Starkeya sp. ORNL1: one gene and its partners. The protein of the gene in region 3 interacts with the protein of the main gene of each other region in a pairwise test. Links are inferred from orthologs where the notes say so. Each region holds a gene or a part of one and is shown on either strand. Other genes may lie near its edges.

Region 1 (4,165 bases), 180 kb from region 3 along the record:
CGCCCAGCGCTGATCAGCCGCTTTATGGCACCCAGCAACTGCCAGGCGCCGCGATCCGCTCGACCGGCGGCTTCTCGCAGTAGTTTCTTTTCCCGGCATTTGTCGTCATCCCGGAACGGCCGTCAGGCCGTATCCGGGATCGCGTGAGGTTCTCTACCTTCGTGCGATCCCGGCTCTACGGCTACGCCTCCGGCCGGACGAAGGCCCACGGGGACGGCTTGGGGATCGCCTTACGCCACCGCCGAGCAATGATTGGCGATGATTTGCCAGGCGCCGCCGTGGCTCCTGTCGTCCTGGCGTTGCCAGACGCGGGTGAAACGCAGTGCCGCCGTGAAGGGTTGGCCACCGGCACGGCCCTCGGCGTCCGCCCGCAGCGTGACCAGCACATGGGCCTCGTCGAGCCGGCGCAGCCGATACTCCGAGAAAGCCAGGCTCTCCAGCCGCAGCATTCCGTTGCGGTGCAGGTCGAGATCGTCCTGCTTGTTCAGAACCTGGCCGTTCTGGTTGGTGAAGACGAGGTCGTCGGCCAATAGCGCATCGAGCGCGGCGACGTCGCCGGCAAGCGCGGCATCGCGTAAGCGCGCCTCGCAGGCATGGATGTCGGTTTGCCAGTGCGGCACGGGCGAGCCTCCGAGAGGAGGGACGCACGCTACAGCGGCTGGAGCCGATTTGTCCCCCGCGAGACGAGAATATCGAAGGCGTCATCCCGGCCGGAGGCGCAGCCGGAGAGCCGGGATCACGTGACGAAGGTGGACCTCTTTCGGCGCGCGATCCCGGATCGGCCTTCGGCCGCCCGGGATGACGACATCCGATTTGCCGTGGACCGGTCGCGCTAGAGCATTTCCCGATCAGATGGAATCATCTGATCGAAGAGGAATTGCTCCAGCTTATTGAATCTAGAGCGCTTTCTTGTCGTTCGGATGTTTCCATCCGAACGGGAAGGGCTCTAGGCGCCGGCCAACCTTACGCGAACCGGCCGTGGCAGTGCTTGAACTTCTTGCCGGAGCCGCAGGGGCACGCCTCGTTGCGGCCGACGCGGCCCCAGGTCGAGGGATCGTTCGGATCGCGCCGCGGCGACGCCGCGTCGGCGGCAGGAGCCAGCGTCGCCTCGCGGGCGATCTCGGCGTCCGTATAGGACAGCAACTCGTCCTCGCCGGTGTCGGCATCGAGATGGTGCGCCTGCATCGGCGGCAGTTCGTCCATCGGCGGCGGCTGGGTGACGACCTCGACGCGCATCAGCTGGGCGGTGACCGCCTCGCGCAGGCTGGAGAGCATTGCCTCGAACAGCTGGAAGGCTTCCGACTTGTACTCGTTCAGCGGATCACGCTGGGCATAGCCGCGCAGACCGATGACCTGGCGCAGATGGTCGAGCGTGACCAGATGCTCGCGCCAGAGATGGTCCAGCGTCTGCAGCAGGATCGATTTCTCGACATAGCGCATGATGTCCGGGCCGTATTGCGCGACCTTGGCGGCCATCGCTTCGTCGGCCCGGCGCAGGATGCGCTCGCGCATCTCCTCGTCGGCGATGCCTTCCTCGTGGCCCCAGTCGACCACCGGCAGATCGAGGCCGAGCACGCGGCGCAGCTCCTCGGCGAGGCCTGCCGTGTCCCACTGCTCGGGATAGGCGGTCGGCGGCACATATTTGGTGACGAGGTCCTCGACCACGCCATGGCGCATTTCGGCGACCGTCTCGGCGACGTCCTCGTCCTGCATCAGCTCGACGCGCTGCTCGAACACCACCTTGCGCTGGTCGTTCATGACGTCGTCGTATTTCAGCAGGTTCTTGCGGATGTCGTAGTTGCGCGCCTCGACCTTCTGCTGCGCCTTCTCCAGCGCCTTGTTGATCCAGGGATGGACGATGGCCTCGCCTTCCTTCAGGCCGAGGCGCTGCAGCATGCCGTCGAGCCGGTCGGAGCCGAAGATGCGCATCAGGTCGTCTTCGAGCGACAGGAAGAAATGCGAATGGCCGGGGTCGCCCTGGCGGCCGGAGCGGCCGCGCAGCTGGTTGTCGATACGGCGGCTTTCATGCCGCTCGGTGCCGATGACATAGAGCCCGCCGGCCTCGAGCGCCCGCTTCTTCAGCTTGGCGATCTCGTCGCGGATCGCCTGCTCGGCCGCGTTGCGCTGCTCGCCTTCCGGCATGTCGGCAAGCTCGTGGCCGATGCGCATGTCGGCATTGCCGCCGAGCTGGATGTCGGTGCCGCGGCCGGCCATGTTGGTGGCGATGGTGATGGCGCCGGGCACGCCGGCCTGCGCCACGATGTAGGATTCCTGCTCGTGGTGGCGGGCGTTCAGCACCGCGAACACCTTGTCCTCGGTCTGGCCCTGGTCGCCGTCATAGAGCGGGCGGAAGGCGTCCGGATCGGTGAAGTCCTTCTGCTTGAAGCCGCGCTTCTTCAGAAGTTCGGCGAGCAGTTCGGACTTCTCGATCGAGGTGGTGCCGACCAGCACCGGCTGGCCGCGCTTCTTGCAGTCGTCGATCAACTCGATGATGGCGTTGTATTTTTCGCCGGCGGTCCGGTAGACCTCGTCATCGTCGTCGACACGGGCGACGGGCAGATTGGTCGGGATCTCGATCACTTCCAGGCGGTAGATATCGCCGAACTCGGCCGCTTCGGTGTTGGCCGTGCCGGTCATGCCCGCCAGCTTCTCGTACATGCGGAAATAGTTCTGGAAGGTGATGGAGGCGAGCGTCTGGTTCTCCGGCTGGACCTGCACGCGCTCCTTGGCTTCCAGCGCCTGGTGGAGGCCTTCGGAATAGCGGCGGCCCGGCATCATGCGGCCGGTGAACTCGTCGATGATGACCACTTCGTCATTGCGGACGATGTAGTCCTTGTCGCGCTGGAACAGCGTGTGGGCCCTGAGGCCCTGGTTGACATGGTGCACCACCGAGACGTTCTCGATGTCGTAGAGGCTGTCGGACTTCAGCTGCCCAGCATCGCGCAGCAGCTGCTCCATCTTCTCCATGCCGGCTTCGGTGAGGGAGACCGAGCGCTGCTTTTCGTCGACGTCGTAGTCCTCCTTCGACAGCCGGGGAATGAAGGTGTCGATGGTGTTGTAGAACTCCGAGCGGTCGTCGAGCGGGCCGGAGATGATGAGCGGGGTGCGCGCCTCGTCGATCAGGATCGAGTCCACCTCGTCGACCACGGCATAATGGTGCGGACGCTGCACCATGGCGCCGAGCTCGTACTTCATGTTGTCGCGCAGATAGTCGAAGCCGAGCTCGTTATTGGTGGCGTAGGTGACGTCGCAGGCATAGGCCGCGCGGCGCTCGTCGTCGTCCATGCCGTGGACGATGATGCCGACGGTGAGGCCGAGGAATTTATAGACCCGGCCCATCCATTCGGCGTCGCGCTTGGCGAGGTAGTCGTTCACCGTGACGACGTGCACGCCCTTGCCGGTCAGCGCGTTGAGATAGACCGTGGTGGTCGCCACCAGCGTCTTGCCTTCACCGGTGCGCATCTCGGCGATGCCGCGCTCGTGCAGCACCATGCCGCCGATCAGCTGGACGTCGAAATGCCGCTGGCCGAGCGCGCGCCTGGCCGCCTCGCGCACCGTGGCGAAGGCCGGCACCAGGAGGTCTTCAAGGTCGGTGCCCTCGGCGAGCTGCTTGCGGAAGGCGTCAGTGCGCGCCCGCAATGCTTCGTCGGACAGCGCCGCGACTTCCGGTTCCAGGGCATTGATGGCGGCGACTTTCGGCTGGTAACCGCGCACCCGGCGGTCATTGGCCGATCCGAAAAGCTTTCGCGCAATGGCGCCGAGCATCGTGCTTCCAATCCACGTCCCGTCGGGGCAGAGAAGGGCGCGGCGGTGACGGGCCGCCGAGCCCCGTTTAGCGATCAACCGGTCAGCCAACCGATCGAGACGGCATTTGCGGCCGAAATGGGTCCGTCGGTCATGCCGGGTGCGTGTGATAGCGCGGTCCGGTAACATAAATGCGAGCGCGCGGGAGGGCCCGCGCGGCGTGCCACACTTATGAACGGGTTTGGGGGTTGTCAATCGCGGGCGGGCGTGCTTGCCAGAAGGGCGCGCCTCCTGCACCCCCCGCTTGCAACGCCGGCCGGACTGGGCCAGCTTTCGCCGCCCGAAACGCGGACCACCGCAAACCTCCAAGGACAGGCATCCATGACATTCCGTTCCCCGCGTGCCGCGTTCGCCGCCGCGC
Region 2 (3,418 bases), 3.9 Mb from region 3 along the record:
CGTCCGACTGCGCCGTCTCCTTCTCCACGATGGAAGCGAGGGTGACGAGTTCATCCGGCGATTTCAGCGGCAGGTCCGGGCTGCGACCGGCCCACACTTCCTTCAGCAGCTTCTGCTGCTCGCGGGCCATGCGGCGAAGCACGTCGTCGCGCGTGGTGCCACGCGTCACCTTGTAGGTGTCGGGCAGCAGCGTGCCTTCGCGCGGGGTCTGGCGCACCGTGCCGGTGAGCACGTCGACATCGGCGAGACGCTGCACGATCTGGTCGGAGGTCATGCCCTCGGGCACCGAGATGGTATATTCGACCACCTTCCCGGAGACGATGGTGGCAAGCACGTCTCGCGACGAGGCGCCCTTGCGGAATGCGTACTCACCGGCCTTGAGCTTGCCCGAGGCCTTGGTGCCGAGCGCGGCGCCGACGAAAACCCATTTGTCGTTGATGACGCCGTTGGTGACCAGGAGGTCGGCAATGTCCATCAGCCCGGTCGATTCGGGAATGATGACGCTTTCGTCCTGCGCCAACGGACCGGGCGCCTCATAGCGGATGCGGCCGATCCAGAAGGCGCCGCCGCCAATGATGACGAGCACCAGCAGCAGCGTGAAGAACAGATTGCCCGCGATGACGAACGGGTGGCGGGCCCAACGCGAGGGCGGCCGGGACGGCTTGGGAGCTTGGTCGGTCATGGGCCCTCGCGTAGCGATTCGCGGGCGGCGCGACGCGAACGCAGCCTAACCTCAAATATGGCGAAAGCGGGAAGCCTGCCGCAGCGGCAAAGCTCCCGCCCTCACCCAAGCACGGTCAGTTGGTGTAGCGACGGACGACAAGAGAAGCGTTGGTGCCGCCGAAACCGAAGGAATTCGACAACGCGTAATCCACAGTCTTCTCGCGTGCCGTGTGCGGCACGAGGTCCATGGGGGTATCGACGGAGGGGTTGTCGAGATTGATGGTCGGCGGCACGACCTGGTCGCGAATCGCCAGCAGCGAGAAAATCGCCTCCACCGCGCCGGCGGCGCCGAGCAGATGGCCGATCGCCGACTTGGTCGAGGACATCGAGACCTTGGCCCCGGCATTGCCGACCAGGCGCTGCACCGCGCCGAGCTCGATCTCGTCGCCGAGCGGCGTCGAGGTGCCGTGGGCATTGATATAGTCGAGCTCCGAGGCCGAGATTCCGGCCCGCTTCAGCGCCATCGACATGCAGCGGAAGGCGCCGTCGCCATCCATGGCGGGGGCGGTGATGTGATAGGCGTCGCCGGAGAGGCCGTAGCCGACGATCTCGCCATAGATCTTGGCGCCGCGATTGAGTGCGTGCTCGAGTTCCTCGACGACGACGACACCGGCGCCCTCGCCCATGACGAAACCGTCCCGGTCCTTGTCATAAGGGCGCGAGGCCTTGGACGGCGTGTCGTTGAAGCCGGTGGAGAGCGCGCGGCAGGCGGCGAAGCCGGCCATGCCGATGCGGCTGATCGGCGATTCGGTGCCGCCGGCCACCATGACGTCGGCGTCGCCCAGCATGACCATGCGAGCAGCATCGCCGATGGCATGCGCGCCGGTCGAGCAGGCGGTGACGACCGCGTGATTCGGCCCCTTGAGGCCGTGGGTGATGGAGACATAGCCGCCGGCGAGATTGATCAGCCGACCGGGAATGAAGAACGGCGAGACCCGGCGCGGCCCGCGCTCCTTCAGGAGCAGCGAGGTCTCGGCAATGCCGGAGAGACCGCCAATGCCGGAGCCGATGAGCACGCCGGAGGCGCACTGGTCCTCATGGGATTCGGGGTGCCAGCCGGCGTCATCGAGCGCCTGCGTCGCCGCCGCCATCGCATAGATGATGAAGTCGTCGACCTTGCGCTGCTCCTTCGGCTCCATCCACTGATCGGGATTGAAGGAACCGTTCGAGCCGTCGCCGCGCGGCACCTGGCAGGCGATCCGGCAAGGCAGATCGTCGACCTCGAAGTTCTCGATGCGGCGGGCGCCGCTTTCACCGGCGAGGATGCGACCCCAGGTGGTGTCCACGCCGCAGCCGAGCGGCGTCACCATTCCGAGACCGGTGACGACGACGCGCCTCATGCGTTATCTCCGGGGCACTCAAATATCATGGGCAGGGAGGCCGCGGAGGAAGGTCCGCCGCGGCCATGCCGGGGAACGACCTCAGGCCGCGTTCTTCTCAAGGAACTTGATGGCGTCGCCGACAGTGAGGATGGTCTCGGCAGCGTCGTCGGGGATCTCACAGTTGAAAGCTTCCTCGAAAGCCATCACCAGCTCGACCGTGTCGAGGCTGTCCGCGCCGAGATCGTCGATGAAGCTGGCATTCTCGGTGACCTTCTCCGGCTCGACACCGAGGTGCTCGGCCACAATCTTCTTCACGCGCTCGGCAATATCGCTCATCGGTTCACCCCTGTCCGTATCCGGAGGTTTGCTACGTTGTTTCAATGTACGCCACCACGCCGTAAGCACGGTGGGCGGCCCGTTTTCCTGCCCCGATTACAGGACTTGCCGGACTTGTCCGCCGTGCGGTGGCGGTGTCCGGACCCTGTGAGCCGAGGCGGCTGTTAGCACACTTCATCCGGCAAAACCAGCGCCCGCCAGCGGCGCCGAACCAGCCGGAATCACTCGATTCTACGTCAGATCATGGCCATCCCGCCATTGACGTGCAGCGTCTGGCCGGTGACGTAGCTCGCCTCCTGCGAAGCAAGGTAGACTGCCGCGGCGGCAATGTCCTGCGGCGCACCGAGCCGGGCGGCCGGAACCGCGGCCAGGATCGCTTCCTTCTGCTTGTCGTTCAGCACGTCGGTCATCGGCGTCGCGATGAAGCCGGGGGCGATGCAGTTCACGGTGACGCCGCGCGCCGCGACTTCCTTGGCGAGCGCCTTGGACATGCCGATCATGCCGGCCTTGGCCGCGGCATAATTGCCCTGCCCGGCATTGCCGGTGACGCCGACCACCGAGGTGATGCCGATGATGCGGCCGGTGCGCCGGCGCATCATGGACTTCGCCGCCGCCCGCGTCAGGCGGAAGCCGGCGGTCAGGTTGATGGCGATGACGGTGTCCCAGTCCTCGTCGCGCAGGCGGATGAACAGCCCGTCGCGGGTGACGCCGGCATTGTTGACGAGGATGTCGAGCGGGCCGAACGCCGCCTCGGCCTGCGGCACCAGCGCCTCGACTTCTTCCGTCGAGGAGAGATCGCACGGCAGCACATGGACGCGCTCGCCGAGTTCACCGGCGAGTTGCTCCAGCACCTCGCGACGGGTGCCGGAGACCGCGACGGTCGCGCCCTGGGCATGGAAGGCGCGGGCGATGGAGCCGCCAATGCCGCCGGTGGCGCCGGTGACGAGCGCGGTCTTGCCGGTCAGATCGAACATGAGGTTCCCCCAGGATTCAGGTGCCAGAGTCGGACGCCGAAGTGCAGACGTGGAGTTCAGGCG
Region 3 (4,256 bases):
GCGGCTTCTTCGGCGGCACCGGGGGAGGCGGCGGCGGGATCTTGGCCTGCTCGGGCTTCGGCTCGTCCTTCTTCTCGGGCGGCTTCTGCTTGAGCGATTCGGCTTCCTTCGGCGGCGTCGGGGCCGGCTCCGGCGGCTTCACCTCGGCCTTGGGCGGGGTGGGCGGCTTGGGCTCGGGCGGCTTCACCTCCGGCGGGGGAGGGGGCGGCGGCGCCGGCTCGTTGGCGGCCTTGACCTCGGGCTTGTCGGTCGGCTTGTCGTCGAGGTTCTCGACCGGCTTCGGGGTATCGACCTTCTCGACCACCGGCTTCGGCGCTTCGACCTTCGGCGCGGTCTTCTTGCCCGCCATCATCTGCGACAGCTCGGCGTCGGAGATGATGTCGATCGGCATCGATTCCGCCGGCGGCACATCGAAGGGATGCGGCGAGGCGAAGGAGAAGATCATGAAGCCGAGAATGCCGGCATGAAGTGCGGTGGAGGAGGCGATACCCGCGCGCATGTCGCTCAGCCCCCCTGCTCGACCAGGGAGACGAGGGCGACACGCTTGAAGCCGGCGCCGGAGAGGCGGCCCATCACCTTCATCACCGTGCCGTAGTCGACGCTCCGGTCCCCGCGCACGAAGATGCGCTCGTCATAGCCGGCCTTGGCGATGGCCTGGAGCTTGGGCACCAGCTCGGTCACGTCGATCTCGGTGTCCTGCAGGAAGACCTGCCCCTTGTCGTTGATGGAGATGACAAGCGGTTCACGGTCCTGCTCGACCGCCTTGGCGTCGGTCTGCGGCAGGTCCAGCGGCACGGCGACGGTCAGCAAAGGCGCGGCCACCATGAAGATGATGAGCAGCACCAGCATCACGTCGACCATCGGGGTGACGTTGATCTCGGACATGACGGCCGCGCCGCCGCGTCGGCGTGAGCGCCGCGACTGCCAGCCGCCTCCCCCTCCAGATGCCATCCCCATGGCGCGTCAGCCCCGCTCGTCGATCTGGCGCGACAGGATGGCGGAGAACTCGTCCGCAAAGCCCTCCAGTCGCAATGCCTGGCGATTCACTTGGGAAATGAACTTGTTATAGAAAATCGTCGCCGGAATGGCGGCAACGAGGCCAATCGCTGTCGCGAACAGGGCTTCGGCGATGCCGGGGGCCACGACGGCGAGGCTGGTGTTCTTCGAGGCGGCGATCGACTGGAAGCTGGTCATGATGCCCCAGACCGTGCCGAACAGGCCGATGAACGGGCCGGCGGAGCCGACGGTGGCCAGCACCAGCAGCTTGCTCTCCAGCCGCTCGACCTCGCGGGAGATGGTGACGTCCATCACCTTGTCGAGGCGCTGGGTCAGCCCGGTGAAGGAGCGGGCGCCGCCTTCATAGGTGCGCTTCCATTCCCGCATCGCGGCGACGAAGATCGCGGCCATGGAGTGATTCGGTCGGCCGGACAGCGAGCGGTACAGTTCCTCCAGGCTCTGGCCGGACCAGAACACCTGCTCGAAACGGTCCATCTGCCGCTTCATGCGGGTGAACAGGATGGTCTTGTCGATGATGATCGCCCACACCCACACCGAGGCGATGACGAGGCCCGCCATCACCAGCTTCACGATGAAGTGGGCCTGAAGGAACAGCCCGATCAGGGACAGATCGGCACTGGGGGCGGCCATCGCCGTTTGCGCCACATCGGCAGGATTCATAGGACCTCAACCTCGGCACCCAAATCGGGCGGTTCGCCCGGCCGGCGGCCGGTACGCAGATACTCACCAACGCCCTTTGATAGGTGTGGCATTCCGAAATCCACGGACACGACGACGCCCGTCGTTCCGTCACGTACGCCCCGTCACCCACGGCCCGTGTTCTGCGGGGAATCCGACGAAACTTGGGCGTGCAAAGGCCCGCACCGCGGTCATTTAGCCCTTGATAAGGTTAATCGCCGGTTAGCGTTGCTGCCACGCAACAGACCGCGGCGTCACGTCGCGGTCGGCGCTTGCACCGGGGTGCCTTCGGCGGGCGCGGGTGTGCCTTCGGCTTTGGCCGCCTTCATCGCGGCGCGGAGCGCATCGGGGATGCGGCGGGCGCGGCCTTGCGCCACGAAGGCGACCTTCACCTTGCCCTCGACCAGCAGTTCGCTGCCGCGCATCACCCGCTGCAGCAGGGTGATGGAGGCGCCGGCGACCTCGATCGGGGAGGTGTGGATCTCCAGCACGTCGTCGAATCGTGCGGGGCGCTGGAAGTCGATGCTCATGGAGCGCACCACGAAGGCGAAGCCCGGAGCCTCCTCCAGCGCCTGCCCGAACAATTCGCTCTGGCTGACGCCGATCAGGCGCAAATGGTCGGTGCGCGCGCGCTCCATGAATTTCAGGTAGTTGGCGTGATAGACGATCCCGGTGAAATCGGTGTCCTCGTAATAGACGCGGACCGCCAGCACATGGCCGCCCGGCACCAGCCGTCCGGCGAGGCCAAGGAAGGGATCGGACTTCAGGAGATCGAGGCGCTCATTCATGGCGCCCTCATAAACGAGACCGCGCCCCTTGTGAACAAAGGGCGCGGTTTGGAGGGCCACGTCATCCTGAGGTGCCGCGAAGCGGCCTCGACGGATGCCCGTCCTAGATGGCCGTCTTCTGCTTCAGCATCCTTCGAGGCTCGCCTACGGCTCGCACCTCAGGATGACGTCGCGTTGGACACGAAAACGAAATGGCCGGCGCGGGGCCGGCCATCCGTAGAGTTCAATTGCCGGTGTTCTCGGCCGGGGGCTGCGGCGGGGTGGCCGGACGGTTGCGGCGGTCGGCCATGAACTGGTCGAACTCCGACTTGTCCTTGGCCTGACGCAGGCGCTCAAGGAAATCCTTGAACTCGCGCTCTTCGTCCTCGAGCCGGCGCAGTGTCTCCTCGCGATACTCGTCGAAGGCGCGATTGCCGCTCGGGCGGAAGCCGCGGCCCCATTGGCCGCCACGACCCCAACGCCCGTCGAAGGCGTTACGAACGGCGTCGCGGCCCTGTTCCTGCCAATGCGCGAAATCCGTTTGCCTGCTTCTGCATCCCATGCGTCCGCTCCCTATCGAGAAGGCCAGGATCGCCAGACCCAGGGGCCACCAGGCCATGAAGCCCAGGACCGTGAGGGCGATCCAGGCCGGTTTGCCGTATGAGTCGAGCTTCTGTGCAAGCTCCATGGCATCGGTCCCTGGTTAATGTTAAACACATTTACATAGTTAGGTAGCTCAAAGCCGGTTGTCAATATCGGCCGCGCCGACTTACTCGGGCTTGTCGCCTAAGCCTTTGAGGTAGATAAGAAAACCGGCTTCCAGGAGCTCTTCCGGCGGCATCGGTGTGCGCCGCCGTGCGCCGTCGGCGCGGCCGAACAGCGAAGCGACACCATGCGCCAGCGCCCAGATGTGCAGCGCCACCATCAGCGCCGGCGGGCGCCCGGCTGCCGGCATCTGCGCCACCAGCACCTCCGCGGCCTCGCGCAGCACGCCGAAGGCGCGCTGGCCCGCCTGCGCGAGCGCGGGATCGGCATCGGTGGCGATGCCGGATTCGAACATCGCGACATAGTCCGCCGGATGGGTACGGGCGAATTCGAGATAGGCGCGGCCCATGCGCTCGAAGGCCTCCGTCGGGCTCGGGCGGCCTTCGTCCCAGCCCGCCTTCAGGGCGTCGGCGAAACGCTCGAAGCCGGACGCGGCGACGGCCGCCAGCAATTGGTCGCGGTCGCGAAAATGACGGTAGGGCGCGGCCGGGCTGACCCCGGCACGGCGCGCCGCCTCGGCGAAGGTGGCGCCGGCTGGGCCGCGCTCGGCAATCAGGTCGAGCGCCGCCTTCATCAGGGCTTCCCGCAGGTTGCCATGATGATAGCCGCGCGGCCCGTCATTCTTCGACCAGCTCATGTGAAGAGCACTTACATCAGGCGGAGGCCGGCGTCGATGTCACTCGCCGCCCCACCTCTAGTCGCCACCTTCATCGAACAGCGGCATCTGGTTGGAGCTGGGGGGCGCGGCGAGGCCGAGATGCTTGAAGGCGTGGGCGGTGAGCACGCGCCCGCGTGGGGTGCGCTGGAGGAAGCCCTGCTGCACGAGGAACGGCTCGATGATCTCCTCGATGGCGTCGCGCGGCTCGGAGAGCGCCGCGGCGATGGTCTCGACGCCGACCGGCCCGCCGCCATAATTCATGGCGATCACCGTGAGATAGCGCCGGTCCATCTGGTCGAGGCCGGACTGGTCGACTTCGAGATGGCTGAGCGCGTGGTCGGCGGCCTTGCGGTCGATGGTGTCGGCACCGG

The links. The genes of interacting proteins can lie anywhere in the genome.
Region 1: the proteins of ybgC (region 3) and secA interact in binary tests that used the Escherichia coli proteins (3 or more experiments, as listed by UniProt). The link is inferred for Starkeya sp. ORNL1 from one-to-one orthologs.
Region 2: the proteins of ybgC (region 3) and G3545_RS06395 interact in binary tests that used the Escherichia coli proteins (3 or more experiments, as listed by UniProt). The link is inferred for Starkeya sp. ORNL1 from one-to-one orthologs.

What each region holds. Positions count from the first base shown.
Region 1 is NZ_CP048834.1:5,373,292-5,377,456, forward strand. What follows is about bases 764-4,165. They hold secA (preprotein translocase subunit SecA), read right to left. Parts: upstream 3,766-4,165; coding sequence 964-3,765; downstream 764-963. Other genes in these bases: G3545_RS25300 (peptidylprolyl isomerase), read left to right, coding at 4,126-4,165. Also shown: G3545_RS25285 (murein L,D-transpeptidase family protein), read left to right, coding at 1-83; G3545_RS25290 (nuclear transport factor 2 family protein), read right to left, coding at 231-620. UniProt on the Escherichia coli protein: Required for protein export, interacts with the SecYEG preprotein conducting channel.
Region 2 is NZ_CP048834.1:1,310,019-1,313,436, forward strand. What follows is about bases 764-3,418. They hold G3545_RS06395 (acyl carrier protein), read right to left. Parts: upstream 2,382-3,418; coding sequence 2,145-2,381; downstream 764-2,144. Other genes in these bases: fabF (beta-ketoacyl-ACP synthase II), read right to left, coding at 798-2,063; fabG (3-oxoacyl-[acyl-carrier-protein] reductase), read right to left, coding at 2,618-3,355; fabD (ACP S-malonyltransferase), read right to left, coding at 3,412-3,418. Also shown: endolytic transglycosylase MltG, read right to left, coding at 1-682. UniProt on the Escherichia coli protein: Carrier of the growing fatty acid chain in fatty acid biosynthesis.
Region 3 is NZ_CP048834.1:5,195,787-5,200,042, forward strand. What follows is about bases 717-3,446. They hold ybgC (tol-pal system-associated acyl-CoA thioesterase), read right to left. Parts: upstream 2,484-3,446; coding sequence 1,950-2,483; downstream 717-1,949. Other genes in these bases: tolR (protein TolR), read right to left, coding at 717-957; tolQ (protein TolQ), read right to left, coding at 964-1,677; G3545_RS24500 (DUF2852 domain-containing protein), read right to left, coding at 2,707-3,150; G3545_RS24505 (TetR/AcrR family transcriptional regulator), read right to left, coding at 3,232-3,446. Outside these bases: G3545_RS24480 (cell envelope biogenesis protein TolA), read right to left, coding at 1-499; more of tolR, read right to left, coding at 505-716; more of G3545_RS24505, read right to left, coding at 3,447-3,864; Holliday junction branch migration DNA helicase RuvB, read right to left, coding at 3,922-4,256.